One region of the Kitasatospora sp. NPDC018619 genome, then DNA from elsewhere that is predicted to be linked to it. Evidence: predicted binding sites of a transcription regulator. Region 1 holds the regulator's gene; the other holds the start of a gene.
The links. Region 1 encodes HspR, which represses chaperone genes until heat shock. Its sites were predicted from a motif close to TTGAGNNNNNNNNNCTCAA; they were not measured.

Region 1 (6,225 bases):
ACATGGGCACCGGGTGGAAGATCAACATCGACGGCAAGGACTTCAACCCCCAGCAGATCTCGGCCTTCGTGCTGCAGAAGCTGAAGCGGGACGCCGAGGCGTACCTGGGCGAGACCGTCACCGACGCCGTCATCACCGTCCCGGCGTACTTCAACGACTCCGAGCGCCAGGCCACCAAGGAGGCCGGCGAGATCGCGGGCCTGAACGTCCTGCGCATCGTCAACGAGCCGACGGCGGCCGCCCTCGCGTACGGCCTCGACAAGGACGACCAGACCATCCTGGTCTTCGACCTCGGCGGCGGCACCTTCGACGTCTCCCTGCTGGAGATCGGCGACGGGGTCGTCGAGGTGAAGGCCACCAACGGTGACAACCACCTCGGTGGCGACGACTGGGACCAGCGCGTCGTCGACCACCTGGTCAAGGTCTTCCAGGCCGGCCACGGCGTCGACCTGTCCAAGGACAAGATGGCCCTCCAGCGTCTGCGCGAGGCCGCCGAGAAGGCCAAGATCGAGCTGTCCTCGTCCTCCGAGACCTCGATCAACCTGCCGTACATCACGGCCTCCGCCGAGGGCCCGCTGCACCTGGACGAGAAGCTCACCCGGGCCCAGTTCCAGCAGCTGACCGCGGACCTGCTGGAGCGCTGCAAGGTCCCGTTCCACAACGTCATCAAGGACGCCGGCATCTCGCTCTCCGAGATCGACCACGTCGTCCTCGTCGGCGGCTCGACCCGCATGCCGGCCGTCGCCGAGCTCGTCAAGGAGCTGACCGGCGGCCAGGACGCCAACAAGGGCGTCAACCCGGACGAGGTCGTCGCCATCGGCGCCGCGCTCCAGGCCGGTGTCCTGAAGGGCGAGGTCAAGGACGTCCTCCTGCTGGACGTCACCCCGCTGTCCCTCGGCATCGAGACCAAGGGCGGCATCATGACCAAGCTGATCGAGCGCAACACCACGATCCCGACCAAGCGCTCGGAGATCTTCACCACGGCCGAGGACAACCAGCCGTCCGTGCAGATCCAGGTCTACCAGGGCGAGCGCGAGATCGCCGCGTACAACAAGAAGCTCGGCATGTTCGAGCTGACCGGCCTGCCGCCGGCGCCGCGCGGCCTGCCGCAGATCGAGGTCACCTTCGACATCGACGCCAACGGCATCATGCACGTCGGTGCCAAGGACCTCGGCACCGGCAAGGAGCAGAAGATGACCGTCACCGGCGGCTCCTCGCTGCCGAAGGACGAGGTCGACCGCATGCGCCGCGAGGCCGAGCAGTACGCCGAGGACGACCACAAGCGCCGCGAGGCCGTGGAGACGCGCAACTCCGCCGAGCAGCTCGTCTACTCGACCGAGAAGTTCATCGCCGACAACGCCGACAAGCTGCCGGGCGACGTCAAGACCGAGGTCGAGACCGCCGTCGGCGAGCTCAAGGAGGCCCTGAAGGGCGAGGACATCGCGAAGATCCGCGAGGCCTCGGAGAAGGTCTCCACCACCGCGCAGAAGCTCGGCCAGGCGCTGTACGCCAACGCCGACGCCGCCGGTGCCGCCCCCTCCGGTGACTCCGCCCAGGCCAAGGACGACGACGTCGTCGACGCCGAGATCGTGGACGACGAGAAGCCCAAGGGCGGTGCGGCATGACGGACAAGCCGCAGGGCGGCAAGCCCGGCGACGACTCCGCCGCCGAAGAGGCCGTGGTCAAGGCTGCCGAGGAGGCCGCCGCGGCCGGCTCCGGGGAGTCCGGACCGGAGGAGCTCGCCGCCGCCAAGCGCGAGCTCGCCGAGCGCACCGGTGACCTCCAGCGCCTCCAGGCGGAGTACCAGAACTACCGCAAGCGGGTCGAGCGCGACCGGCTGACCGTCCGCGAGATCGCCGTCTCCAACATCCTGGAGTCGCTGATCCCGGTCCTGGACGACATCGGCCGCGCCCGCGAGCACGGCGAGGTCACGGGCGGCTTCAAGTCCGTCGCCGAGTCCCTGGAGACGGTCGTCGCCAAGCTGGGCCTGCAGCAGTTCGGCAAGGAGGGCGAGCCCTTCGACCCGACCATGCACGAGGCGCTGATGCACAGCTACTCCTCGGACGTCACCGAGGACACCTGCGTGCAGATCCTCCAGCCCGGCTACCGCATCGGCGAGCGGATCATCCGCCCGGCGATGGTGGCCGTCGCCGAGCCCCAGCCCGGCAGCCAGGCGTCCCCGGACGCCGAGGCCAAGTCCGCCGACGCGGACAAGTCCGACGGTGGCTCGGACAGCTGACAACCTGTGACAGCTGACACCCAGTGCGCTGCGGAGTCGTACGCCGGCCAGTACGGCGGCCGGCTCCGCAGCGCTCTGTCAGCAGCCGTTCGCTCGGAGGCTGTTGACAGCTCAGTGACGATGGACATCGGGAGGTGGCGGAAGCCATGAGTGGCAAGGACTTTGTCGAGAAGGACTACTACAAGGTCCTCGGCGTGCCCAAGGACGCCACCGCCACCGAGATCAAGAAGACGTACCGCAAGCTCGCGCGCGAGTTCCACCCCGACGCCAACAAGGGTGACGCCAAGGCCGAGGAGCGGTTCAAGGACATCTCCGAGGCGTACGACGTCCTCTCCGACGAGAAGCGCCGCAAGGAGTACGACGAGGCCCGCAGCCTCTTCGCCAACGGCGGCTTCCGGCCCGGCGGCGCGGGCGGCGGCACCGGCAGCTACAGCTTCGACTTCGGCGACCTCTTCAGCGGCAGCCAGGGCGGCGGCAGCGGCGGCATCGGCGACGTCTTCGGCGGCCTCTTCAACCGCGGCGGTGCCCGGCAGGCCCAGCCCCGGCGGGGCGCGGACGTCGAGACCGAGGTGACGCTCTCCTTCGAGGAGGCGGTGGACGGCGCGACCGTCCCGCTGCGGATGACCAGCCAGGCCCCCTGCCGCAGCTGCAACGGCACCGGCGCCAAGTCCGGCACCACCCCGCGGGTCTGCCCGACCTGCGTCGGCGCGGGCACCGTCAGCCGCGGCCAGGGCGCCTTCGCGCTCTCCGAGCCGTGCAAGGACTGCCGCGGCCGGGGCATGATCGTCGACGACCCGTGCCCCGACTGCCACGGCAGCGGCCGGGCCAGCTCGGCCCGCACCATGCAGGTCCGGATCCCGGCCGGCGTCCAGGCCGACCAGCGCATCCGGCTCAAGGGCAAGGGCGCCCAGGGCGAGCGGGGCGGGCAGCCCGGCGACCTCTACGTCACCGTGCACGTCGACCCGCACCCGGTCTTCGGGCGCAAGGGCGACAACCTCACCGTCACCGTCCCGGTCACCTTCCCCGAGGCCACGCTCGGCGCCACCATCGAGGTGCCCACGCTGAACGGGCCGGCCGTGAAGCTCAAGCTGCCCCCGGGCAGCGCCAACGGCCTCACCATGCGCGCCCGCGGCAAGGGCGCCACCCGCAAGGACGGCACCCGCGGCGACCTCCTCGTCACCGTCGAGGTCGTGGTGCCGCAGCACGTCACCGGCGACGCGCTGAACGCCCTGGAGCAGTACCGCGAGGCCACCGCCTCCGACGATCCGCGCGCCGCCCTGTTCCGGGCGGCGAAGGGAGCGTGACGACCAGATGTCCCCGATGAACCCGATCGATCCCGACGCCCCGATCGGCCCCGGCCTCGGCGAGGGCCTGCCCGGCGCCGGCGCCCGCCGCACCCGGCGGGCCGCCGCGGCCGCGCCGCCGTACGTCCTCACCGAGGACACCCCGGTGTACGTCATCTCCGTGGCCGCCGAGCTGTCCGGGCTGCACCCGCAGACCCTGCGCCAGTACGACCGTCTCGGCCTGGTCTGCCCCGACCGCACGGCCGGCCGCGGGCGCCGCTACTCCGCACGGGACATCCAGCAGCTGCGCGAGGTCCAGCGGCTCTCCCAGGACGAGGGCATCAACCTGGCGGGCATCAAGCGGATCATCGAGCTGGAGAACCAGGTCGCCGCCCTCCAGTCCCGCGTCGCGGAGCTGGTCGACTCCCTGGAGGGCGCCGCCGCCGCGCTCCAGCAGCGCGAGGCCGCCGTCCACGCCTCCTACCGCCGCGACCTCGTCCCGTACCAGCCCCCCACCCCGCAGTCCAGCGCCCTCGTCGTCTGGCGCCCCAAGCGCTGACCGTGCCTCCACCGGCCGTCGGCCCCTCCTCCCGGGGGGTGCCGGCGGCCGGTGGGGGTATGAGAGAGTGCTGGACCGAAGCGTGGCAAGGTCAGCGGCGGCCGACCGACCACACCCGAATTCGAAGGGTCGATGCACTCGACCGTATCGGTGACTATTTCTCGGTGATGGCAGGGAGCCGAAGATGAGTGGGCGGGAACAGCCGGGCCCCGCGACCGCTGGATCACGAATGCTGTCTTCGGATGCACGGTCGCTCTATCTCAAGGCCGTTCACAACGGCGGCAAGCTGGAGAATCCCAAGTGGGGCGACAACGCAGCCCTCTGCGAACTGACGGACCTCGGCCTGCTGATACCCGACGGTGAATCCCCGGGCCTGCTGATAGCAGTCGATCCGGCGCAACTGTCCTTCAACCTGAGCTCGTCCTGGCAACGGCAGGCGCTCGATCTGCTTTCGCGTGCCATCTCACTGCCCCTCGAACTCGGCGACCTGGCCGAGGAATTCCACAGCTCGGACCAGGAAGGCGGTCCGATCGAATACGTGCGGGGCAAGGCGCACATCAACCAGCGCCTGCAGCAGTCCACCGCGGCGGGGATTATCGAGGGCCTGGCCATGCAGCCCGGCGGCCCGCGCCCCCCCGAGCTGCTCGCAGCCGGCCTGGAGCGCGATCTCAAGAGCCTGCATCAGGGCGCCACGATGCGAAGCATCTACAACGCGAGCACCCGGTACCACCAGCCGACTCGCGAGTTCGTCGCACGGCTGACCAGGGAGGGCTACCAGTTCCGCACCCTGGACGAGCCCTATGCCCGTCTCATCATCATCGACCGACGGCTCGCGATCATCCCCGTCGGCGGCGACGAGTTGGCCGCCTTCATCCACGACCCGGGCGTCATCAATTTCCTCATAGAAGAGGTCTTCGAAAGGCACTGGACCCGCGCCCTGGAATTCGACGGCGCCACCACGATCCCCCAGGAGGTGATCCCCAGGCTGCGGCAGACCATTATCGACCTGCTGCTCTCGGGCACCAACCACCGGGTCATCGCCCGCAGGCTGGGGATCAGCGAGCGCACACTCGCACGGCACATCGCCGAAATGAGGGAGGAGTACAACGTGGACTCGCTCTTCCAGCTCGGCTACATGCTCGGCCGCGCCTCCCAGCAGAGGCCGGAACAGTAATTCCGGCGCAGCGCCGACCGGGTAGGATCAGAACAGCACAGGGAATTCCCCACCATTCGCCCCGACTGCGGTCAGCCCCAGTTTATGTCGTCGGCAAGGGTCTGGGTCATCAGCAGAGCCTGCGACGCCCCCGCCTTCGCATCCGGCTTCGACTCGCCCCCGCCCGAGACGACAGAGGCACCGACCACGACTGCAACCACGACGGCGACCGAGAGCGCAACCTTGTGCACAAGCCTGGACATACGGGACAACTGCCTTCTCCTTTCCGAACCTCTGCATGCCGTACCTATCGCACTGGCGTCCACATGATGCCGCACGCGGAGTTCGGATGTCACGCCCTGGCGCCACAGAGGCCGTCATCTCCCTGCCAGGCATCCAGATGACAGGGCCGGAACCTGGACTCGACCACGGCCACTGATAGACGATCAGTTCGCCCCCGATAGTCCGGCACCAGGCGACAATTCTGTTGCTGTACTGTCAATTTCACCACAAAACGGGGCACCGGACCACTTGAAGCAACAACCACTCTCAGCGCCTGCCGGCACCACTTCCCAACCCGGTCGGCCTTTCCCCGGAGTCGACATGACCGAGCCCTACCTGCGTCACCACGACAGCCAGGCCCCTGAGGGTCGGCGTGCACGTGTGTTCCTGGCCGCCCCGCTGATGCGACTGACCGGGCCGGCCGACAGCGTGGTGACGCTCGCCAGCCGGACGCGGCTGACCACGCTCCGCACCACCCTCCTCCGCAGCGGTGCCGCCGTGTACAGCGCGCACCACAGCGACGCCTGGACCATCTCCGGCCGCGCGCCGGAGCCCCGCGTCCCGTCCGACTTCCGCGCCCTCCAGTCGGCTGACCTGGTGTTCGCCTACGTCGGTGCCCCCCTCTCGGCCGGCGTGAGCCTGGAGCTCGGCTGGGCGTCGGCGCTGCGCAAGCCGATCGTCCTCCTGGTCGACGAGGCCATCACCCACA
Region 2 (6,225 bases), on a different contig from region 1:
GATGATCCGGATCTGGGTCTCGGACCGGATCGCCACGACCACCATCCCGGTGGCCAGGAACACGGAGACGACCACGAGCAGGGCGAGCTTGCCCTTGATCGAGCGGACCGGGTCGAGCGGCCGGATGTCGGCCCAGACCCGGCGGGCGGCGCGGGCGGCCAGGTTCTGCGGCCGCGTGCCGTCGGATTCCCCGTTGCGTTGCTGTGGAAAGGTCATTGTCCCCTGTGGTCCCCGCGTTGTCCCCCCGCGTGGTGGCACGGCGTCGGCCGGACACGGGCCCCCGGCGGCCCGTCGCCCGTGCGAGGCCGTCAGGAGAGCGGGGCCTCCAGGGCGTATCCGACGCCGTGGACGGTGCGGATCCAGCTGGCGCCGATCTTCCGGCGCAGCGCCTTGACGTGGCTGTCCACGGTGCGGGTGCCGGACGCGTCGGTCCAGTCCCAGACCTCGGCCAGCAGCTGCTCGCGGGTGAGCACGGCGCGCGGCTGGGCGGCCAGGCAGGCGAGCAGGTCGAACTCGGTCGGCGTCAGGTGGACGTCGCCCGAGGCCAGCCGGACCCGGCGCTGCACGTGGTCGATCTCCAGCTCGCCGAACCGCAGGCTGCCCAGCGCGGGCGTGCGGGCGGCCTGCTGGGCGCGCTCGACGCGGCGCAGCAGGACGTTGACGCGGGCGGCCAGCTCGCGCATCGAGAACGGCTTGGTCATGTAGTCGTCCGCGCCCACGCCGAGGCCGACCAGCAGGTCGGTCTCGTCGTCGCGGGCGGTCAGCATGAGCACCGGCACCGGGCGCTGGGCCTGGATCCGGCGGCACACCTCCAGGCCGTCGAAGCCGGGCAGCATGATGTCGAGGACCACCAGGTCCGGCTGCCAGGTGTGGAAGCCGTCGACGGCGCCGGGGCCGTCGTGGGCCACGGCGACCTTGAAGCCCTCGGCGCCCAGCCGGGCGGCGATCGACTCGGCGATCGTGGGCTCGTCCTCCACCACCAGGACTCTGCGCTGGCTGCTCACAGTGCCACCGGTGTTGTGGTTGTCCTGCTGAATCTCTGTCACGGTCACGCCACCGCCCCCAGGGCTGCGGGCCGGCCACCTGTGGGGATGGCGGGCTCCGCTCGTAGTCTTGTTCCGTCGTGGACTGTGCCGGGTCCGCCGTCCCGCCGCGCGATCGGGAGCCGAGGACGGATGGTCGGCCGCCCCCTTCTCCCGCGCACTTCGCAGCGTACGGACAGCGGATGCTTCCCGGCAGGTGGACCGGACGTTTCCGGCCCGTGGGCCGGCTGTCGGGCCGCCCTCGGACCCACTGCACGAGTGGGCACGGGCCGATACCTTACCCGGCGAATTTTCACTGCGTAACGGTACGTATGCAGTCCAGTTGACGCCAAGTCGCCGGTCAGAGGCCCTGCTGCCGCGTTCGCGCGAACAAGGTCTGGACCAATACGGGGAATCCGGCGGTCCGCTACGGCGACGGTCTTCACGGGCTTTTCCCAGGTGCCTCTCAGAACCTCGACGTACCGTGGCCGCGGCGGCGCCCGGGCGGGCGGAATCCGCGGTGCGCGCCGGTACGTTGGTCACCCGGCGAGGGCGGTGGCTGCGGTGTGGAGCGGAGGCGCGATGGCGGGCAGCGGGCGGGGCGCCGACGGGAGCGGGGCCGCGGGAGCGCCGTACGGAATGCTCCGCCTCGGGCTGCGCACCGGGGTGCTGGAGTGGCTGCTGGAAAGGGTGCCGACGCCCCGCTCGACGCCCTTCACGATCGGATATCTCGCGGTCGTCGGGGCCACGTCGACCTTTGCGGCGCTCGCCGATCCGGAACTCGTCCAGCGTTTGCGGGAGGCCTCCAGTTCGGACGGGCACAACCTGCTCGAACACCCTTTGCGCGCCCTTGTGCTGAGCGGGTTCTGGGTGGCCGGCGAGGCGTGGATGCCGTACCTGTGGGGATTCGCCCTCACCCTCGCGCCGCTGGAGCGCAGGGTCGGCCCGGCCCGGGCGGCGGCGGTGTTCGCGGCCGGGCACGTCGCGGCGACGCTGCTCTCCCAGGGCGTGGTGATCACCGCGGTGGAGACCGGGCGGATGGCGCCCGAGGCGATGGACCACCTGGACATCGGGGTCAGCTACGGCGTGCTCGCCTGCCTGGGCGCGATGGCCGGGCTGCTCCCCTGGCGGGGGCGGCTGCTCGCGCTGGGCGGCGCCGGTCTGATGATCGCCGAGCAGATCGCCGCCGACCGGGACGTGGTCACCGGGGTGGGGCACCCGGCCGCCGTGCTGACCGGGGTCGCGCTGTGGCGCTGGCTGCGCCGGGCCGGGCGGCGCCCGCCGAGGCCGCGTCCGGCCGTCGCGGCGGCCCCCGGCGGCGCGGCCGCGCGGGTGCGCCCGGCGCGTTGACGCCGCCGCCCGGGCGGCGGCGCCGCGGGCGGGCGGCCTCCTTCAGGATCCCTTGAGGTGTGCTTGAGGCCCTTTTGACGGAGCCGGGCGCGGTGCCGGGCGGGGCGGATGCCGTTCGCTCTCGGCGAACGGGGTGTCGGGAACACCCGGCCGCCGCTCAGCCTTAGTCAGGTCGACTCAAGTTCACTGACTGGGGAGAGATCATGGCATCGACGTCCACACCGCTCACCCTGCCCGTGCTGCCGCTCGACGACGAGGTCGTCCTGCCGGGCATGGTCGTGCCGCTGGACCTGAAGGACACCGAGGTGCGCGCCGCGGTCGAGGCCGCCCGGGCCGCCGCCGCCGGCACCGGCAAGCCGCAGGTCCTGCTGGTCCCGCGGGTGGACGGCTCGTACGCGGCGGCCGGCACGCTGGCCACCGTCGAGCAGGTCGGCCGGCTGGCCGACGGCGACCCGGCCGCGCTGGTGCGCGCCGTGCGCCGGGTCCGCATCGGCGTCGGCACCACCGGCCCCGGCGCCGCCCTGTGGGTCGAGACCACGCCGTTCCGGGAGTCCTCGGTCGGCACCCCGGTGGCCGGCCGGGCCGCCGAGCTGGTCAAGGAGTACAAGGCGCTGTCCACCCAGTGGCTGCGCCGGCGCGGCGCCTGGCAGGTCGTCGACCGGGTGGCGCAGATCGAGGGCGTCGGCGAGCTCGCCGACAACATCGGCTACGCGCCCTTCGTGACCGCCGAGCAGAAGCTCAAGGTGCTGCTGGAGGCCGACCAGGTCGCCCGGCTGGAGTACGCGCTCGCCCTGCTGCGCGACCACCTCGCCGAGGAGGAGGTCAACGACACCATCCGCAAGGACGTCGAGGAGGGCGTGGCCAAGCAGCAGAAGGAGTTCCTGCTCCGCCGCCAGCTGGAGGCCGTCCGCAAGGAGCTGGCCGAGCTGAACGGGGCCCCGGCCGACGAGGAGGGCGACTACCGCGCCCGGGTCGAGGCCGCCGACCTCCCGGAGAAGGTCCGCGAGGCCGCGCTCAAGGAGGTCGACAAGCTGGAGCGGGCCTCCGACCAGTCCCCCGAGGGCTCCTGGATCCGCACCTGGCTGGACACCGTCCTGGAGCTGCCCTGGAACGAGCGCAGCGAGGACGCCTACGACATCGCCGGCGCCCGGGCCGTCCTGGACGCCGACCACGCCGGCCTGGCCGACGTGAAGGACCGGATCGTCGAGTACCTGGCCGTCCGCAAGCGCCGGGCCGACCAGGGGCTCGGGCTGGTCGGCGGGCGCCGGGGCGGAGCCGTGCTCGCCCTGGTCGGCCCGCCCGGCGTCGGCAAGACCTCGCTCGGCGAGTCGGTGGCCCGCGCCATGGGCCGCTCGTTCGTGCGGGTCGCGCTCGGCGGCGTCCGGGACGAGGCGGAGATCCGCGGCCACCGGCGCACCTACGTCGGCGCGCAGCCCGGCCGGCTGGTGCGGGCGATCAAGGAGGCCGGCTCGATGAACCCGGTCGTCCTGCTCGACGAGATCGACAAGGTCGGCTCCGACTACCGGGGGGATCCGGCCGCCGCCCTGCTGGAGGTGCTGGACCCGGCGCAGAACCACACCTTCCGGGACCACTACCTGGAGGTCGAGCTCGACCTCTCCGACGTCGTCTTCCTCGCCACCGCCAACGTGCTGGAGGCCATCCCCGAGCCGCTGCTCGACCGGATGGAGCTGGTCCGGCTGGACGGCTACACCGAGGACGAGAAGGTCGTCATCGCCCGCGACCACCTGCTCCCGCGCCAGCTGGAGAAGGCCGGCCTGGCCGGCGGGCAGGTCACCGTGGACGAGCCCGCGCTGCGCAGGCTCGCCGGGGAGTACACCCGGGAGGCGGGCGTGCGCACCCTGGAGCGCTCGATCGCCCGGGTGCTGCGCAAGATCGCCGCCCAGGCCGAGCTGGGCGAGCGCGAGCTGCCCGTCGCGGTCGGCGCGCAGGACCTGCGCGCCCTGATCGGCCGGCCGCACCACGTCCCGGAGTCCGCCCAGGAGCCGGCCGAGCGCCGCACCGCCGTGCCCGGCGTGGCCACCGGCCTCGCCGTGACGGGCGCCGGCGGCGACGTCCTCTACATCGAGGCCTCGCTGGCCGACGCCGAGACCGGCGGCACGGGGCTGACCCTCACCGGGCAGCTGGGCGACGTGATGAAGGAGTCCGCGCACATCGCGCTCTCCTACCTGCGCTCGCGCGGGGCCGAGCTGGAACTGCCCGTCACCTCGCTGCGCGACCGCGGCGTGCACCTGCACATCCCGGCCGGGGCCATCCCCAAGGACGGGCCGAGCGCCGGCATCACCATGACCACGGCGCTGGCCTCGCTGCTCTCGGGCCGCAGGGTGCGCACCGACGTGGCGATGACCGGCGAGGTCTCGCTGACCGGCCGGGTGCTGCCGATCGGCGGCGTGAAGCAGAAGCTGCTCGCCGCCGACCGGGCCGGGGTCACCACGGTGATCATCCCCAGGCGCAACGAGGCCGACCTGGACGACGTCCCGGCCGAGGTGCTGGAGCGGCTCACCGTCCACCCCGTGGCGGACGTGCGCGAGGTGCTGGAGCTGGCGCTGGAGCCGGCCGGGGCGGCGGTGCTGACGGCCGCCTGAGCAGTGGCCCGGGCCGCCCCGAGCGGCGGCCCGGGCGCCGGTGGGCCGCAGGGCCGACGGCACCCCCGCGTGCGAGACTGCGGAGGTGCCGTCCCCCACGCAGCGCGCGCTGGCCCGGGTGCCCGCCCGGCTGCGCCCCTTCCTGGTGCGCCACCGCCGGCTGGTGAAGTTCCTGCTGGTCGGGAGCGGCTGCTTCGCGCTCACCACGGTGATCGACTTCGAGCTGAAGTTCACCGTGCTGGAGCACAAGCCGGTGGTCGCGCTGACCGTCGCGACCGTGATCGGCACCGTCGTCTCGTACGTGCTGAACCGCCGCTGGGCCTTCCGCTCCGCCGGCCGGCAGCGCGAGGCCCTGGCGTTCGTGCTGGTCAGCGTGGTGGCGATCGCCGTCAACGACGTGCCGCTGGCCGTCTCCCGGTACCTGCTGGACCTGCGCGAGCCGTACATCGGGCCGTTCCGGCAGGAGGTCGCGGACTTCTTCAGCGGGATGGTCGTCGGCACCTTCGTGGCGATGCTGTTCCGCTACTGGGCGATGCGGCGGTGGGTCTTCCCGGCCGCCCGGACGGCCCCGACCGAGCCCGCCCCGCGGCCCGCGACGGTACGCCCGGAACCCGGTTACGCTGCACCCGAGATGCCAGGGGATGTGCCGTAAAGGGGCGAGGTGAGCCTTGTGCACGAGCCGGACCCGGCCCGGACCGGGCCCGCCAGCCAGCAGGGGATGCGCCGGGCCAACCTGGCCCTGGTGCTCGGGACGATCGCGAGTGGGCCGCGTTCGCGCGCCGAGGTGGCCGCCCGCACCGGGCTGACCAGGGCCGCCGTCTCCTCGCTCGCCGAACAGCTGCTCGCCGCCGGGCTGGTGGTCGAGGAGGGCCCCGCCGCGCCCAGCGGCAAGGTCGGCCGCCCCGGCACCGCCCTGGGGCTCAACCCGGCCGGGCCGGGCGGCCTGGGCGCCGAGATCGGGGTGCGGCACCTGGGCGCCTGCGTCGTCGACCTGCGCGGGGAGGTCCGCGCCTGGCGGCGCCGGGAGGTCTCCAACCACGGCCGCGAGCCCGCCGCCGTGATGGCCGACCTGGCCGCCCTGCTGCGCGCGGCCGTCGCCGAGTCGGGGCTGCGCCCGGCCGCCCTCACGCTGGCCGTGCCCGGGCTGGTCGGCACCTCCGGCACGGTGCTGCGGCGCGCCGCCAACCTCGGCTGGCAGGACGTCCCGCTGGCCGCCGCCCTGCGCCCCGCGCTGCGGGAGGCCGGGGAGG

Region 2: the regulator HspR is predicted to act here: its motif matches at 2,535-2,553, upstream of lon (endopeptidase La).

The regions. Positions count from the first base shown of each region.
Region 1 is NZ_JBISAI010000004.1:83,350-89,574, forward strand. Features, by position in the region: gene dnaK (molecular chaperone DnaK) at 1-1,625, shown strand, start outside; gene grpE (nucleotide exchange factor GrpE) at 1,622-2,239, shown strand; gene dnaJ (molecular chaperone DnaJ) at 2,386-3,543, shown strand; gene ACH5AR_RS07615 (heat shock protein transcriptional repressor HspR) at 3,560-4,081, shown strand; gene ACH5AR_RS07620 (hypothetical protein) at 4,311-5,255, shown strand; gene ACH5AR_RS07625 (hypothetical protein) at 5,327-5,497, opposite strand; gene ACH5AR_RS07630 (hypothetical protein) at 5,838-6,225, shown strand, end outside.
Region 2 is NZ_JBISAI010000013.1:16,385-22,609, forward strand. Features, by position in the region: gene ACH5AR_RS21230 (sensor histidine kinase) at 1-216, opposite strand, end outside; gene ACH5AR_RS21235 (response regulator transcription factor) at 309-1,046, opposite strand; gene ACH5AR_RS21240 (rhomboid-like protein) at 1,662-2,372, shown strand; gene lon (endopeptidase La) at 2,576-4,975, shown strand; gene ACH5AR_RS21250 (GtrA family protein) at 5,061-5,627, shown strand; gene ACH5AR_RS21255 (ROK family protein) at 5,694-6,225, shown strand, end outside.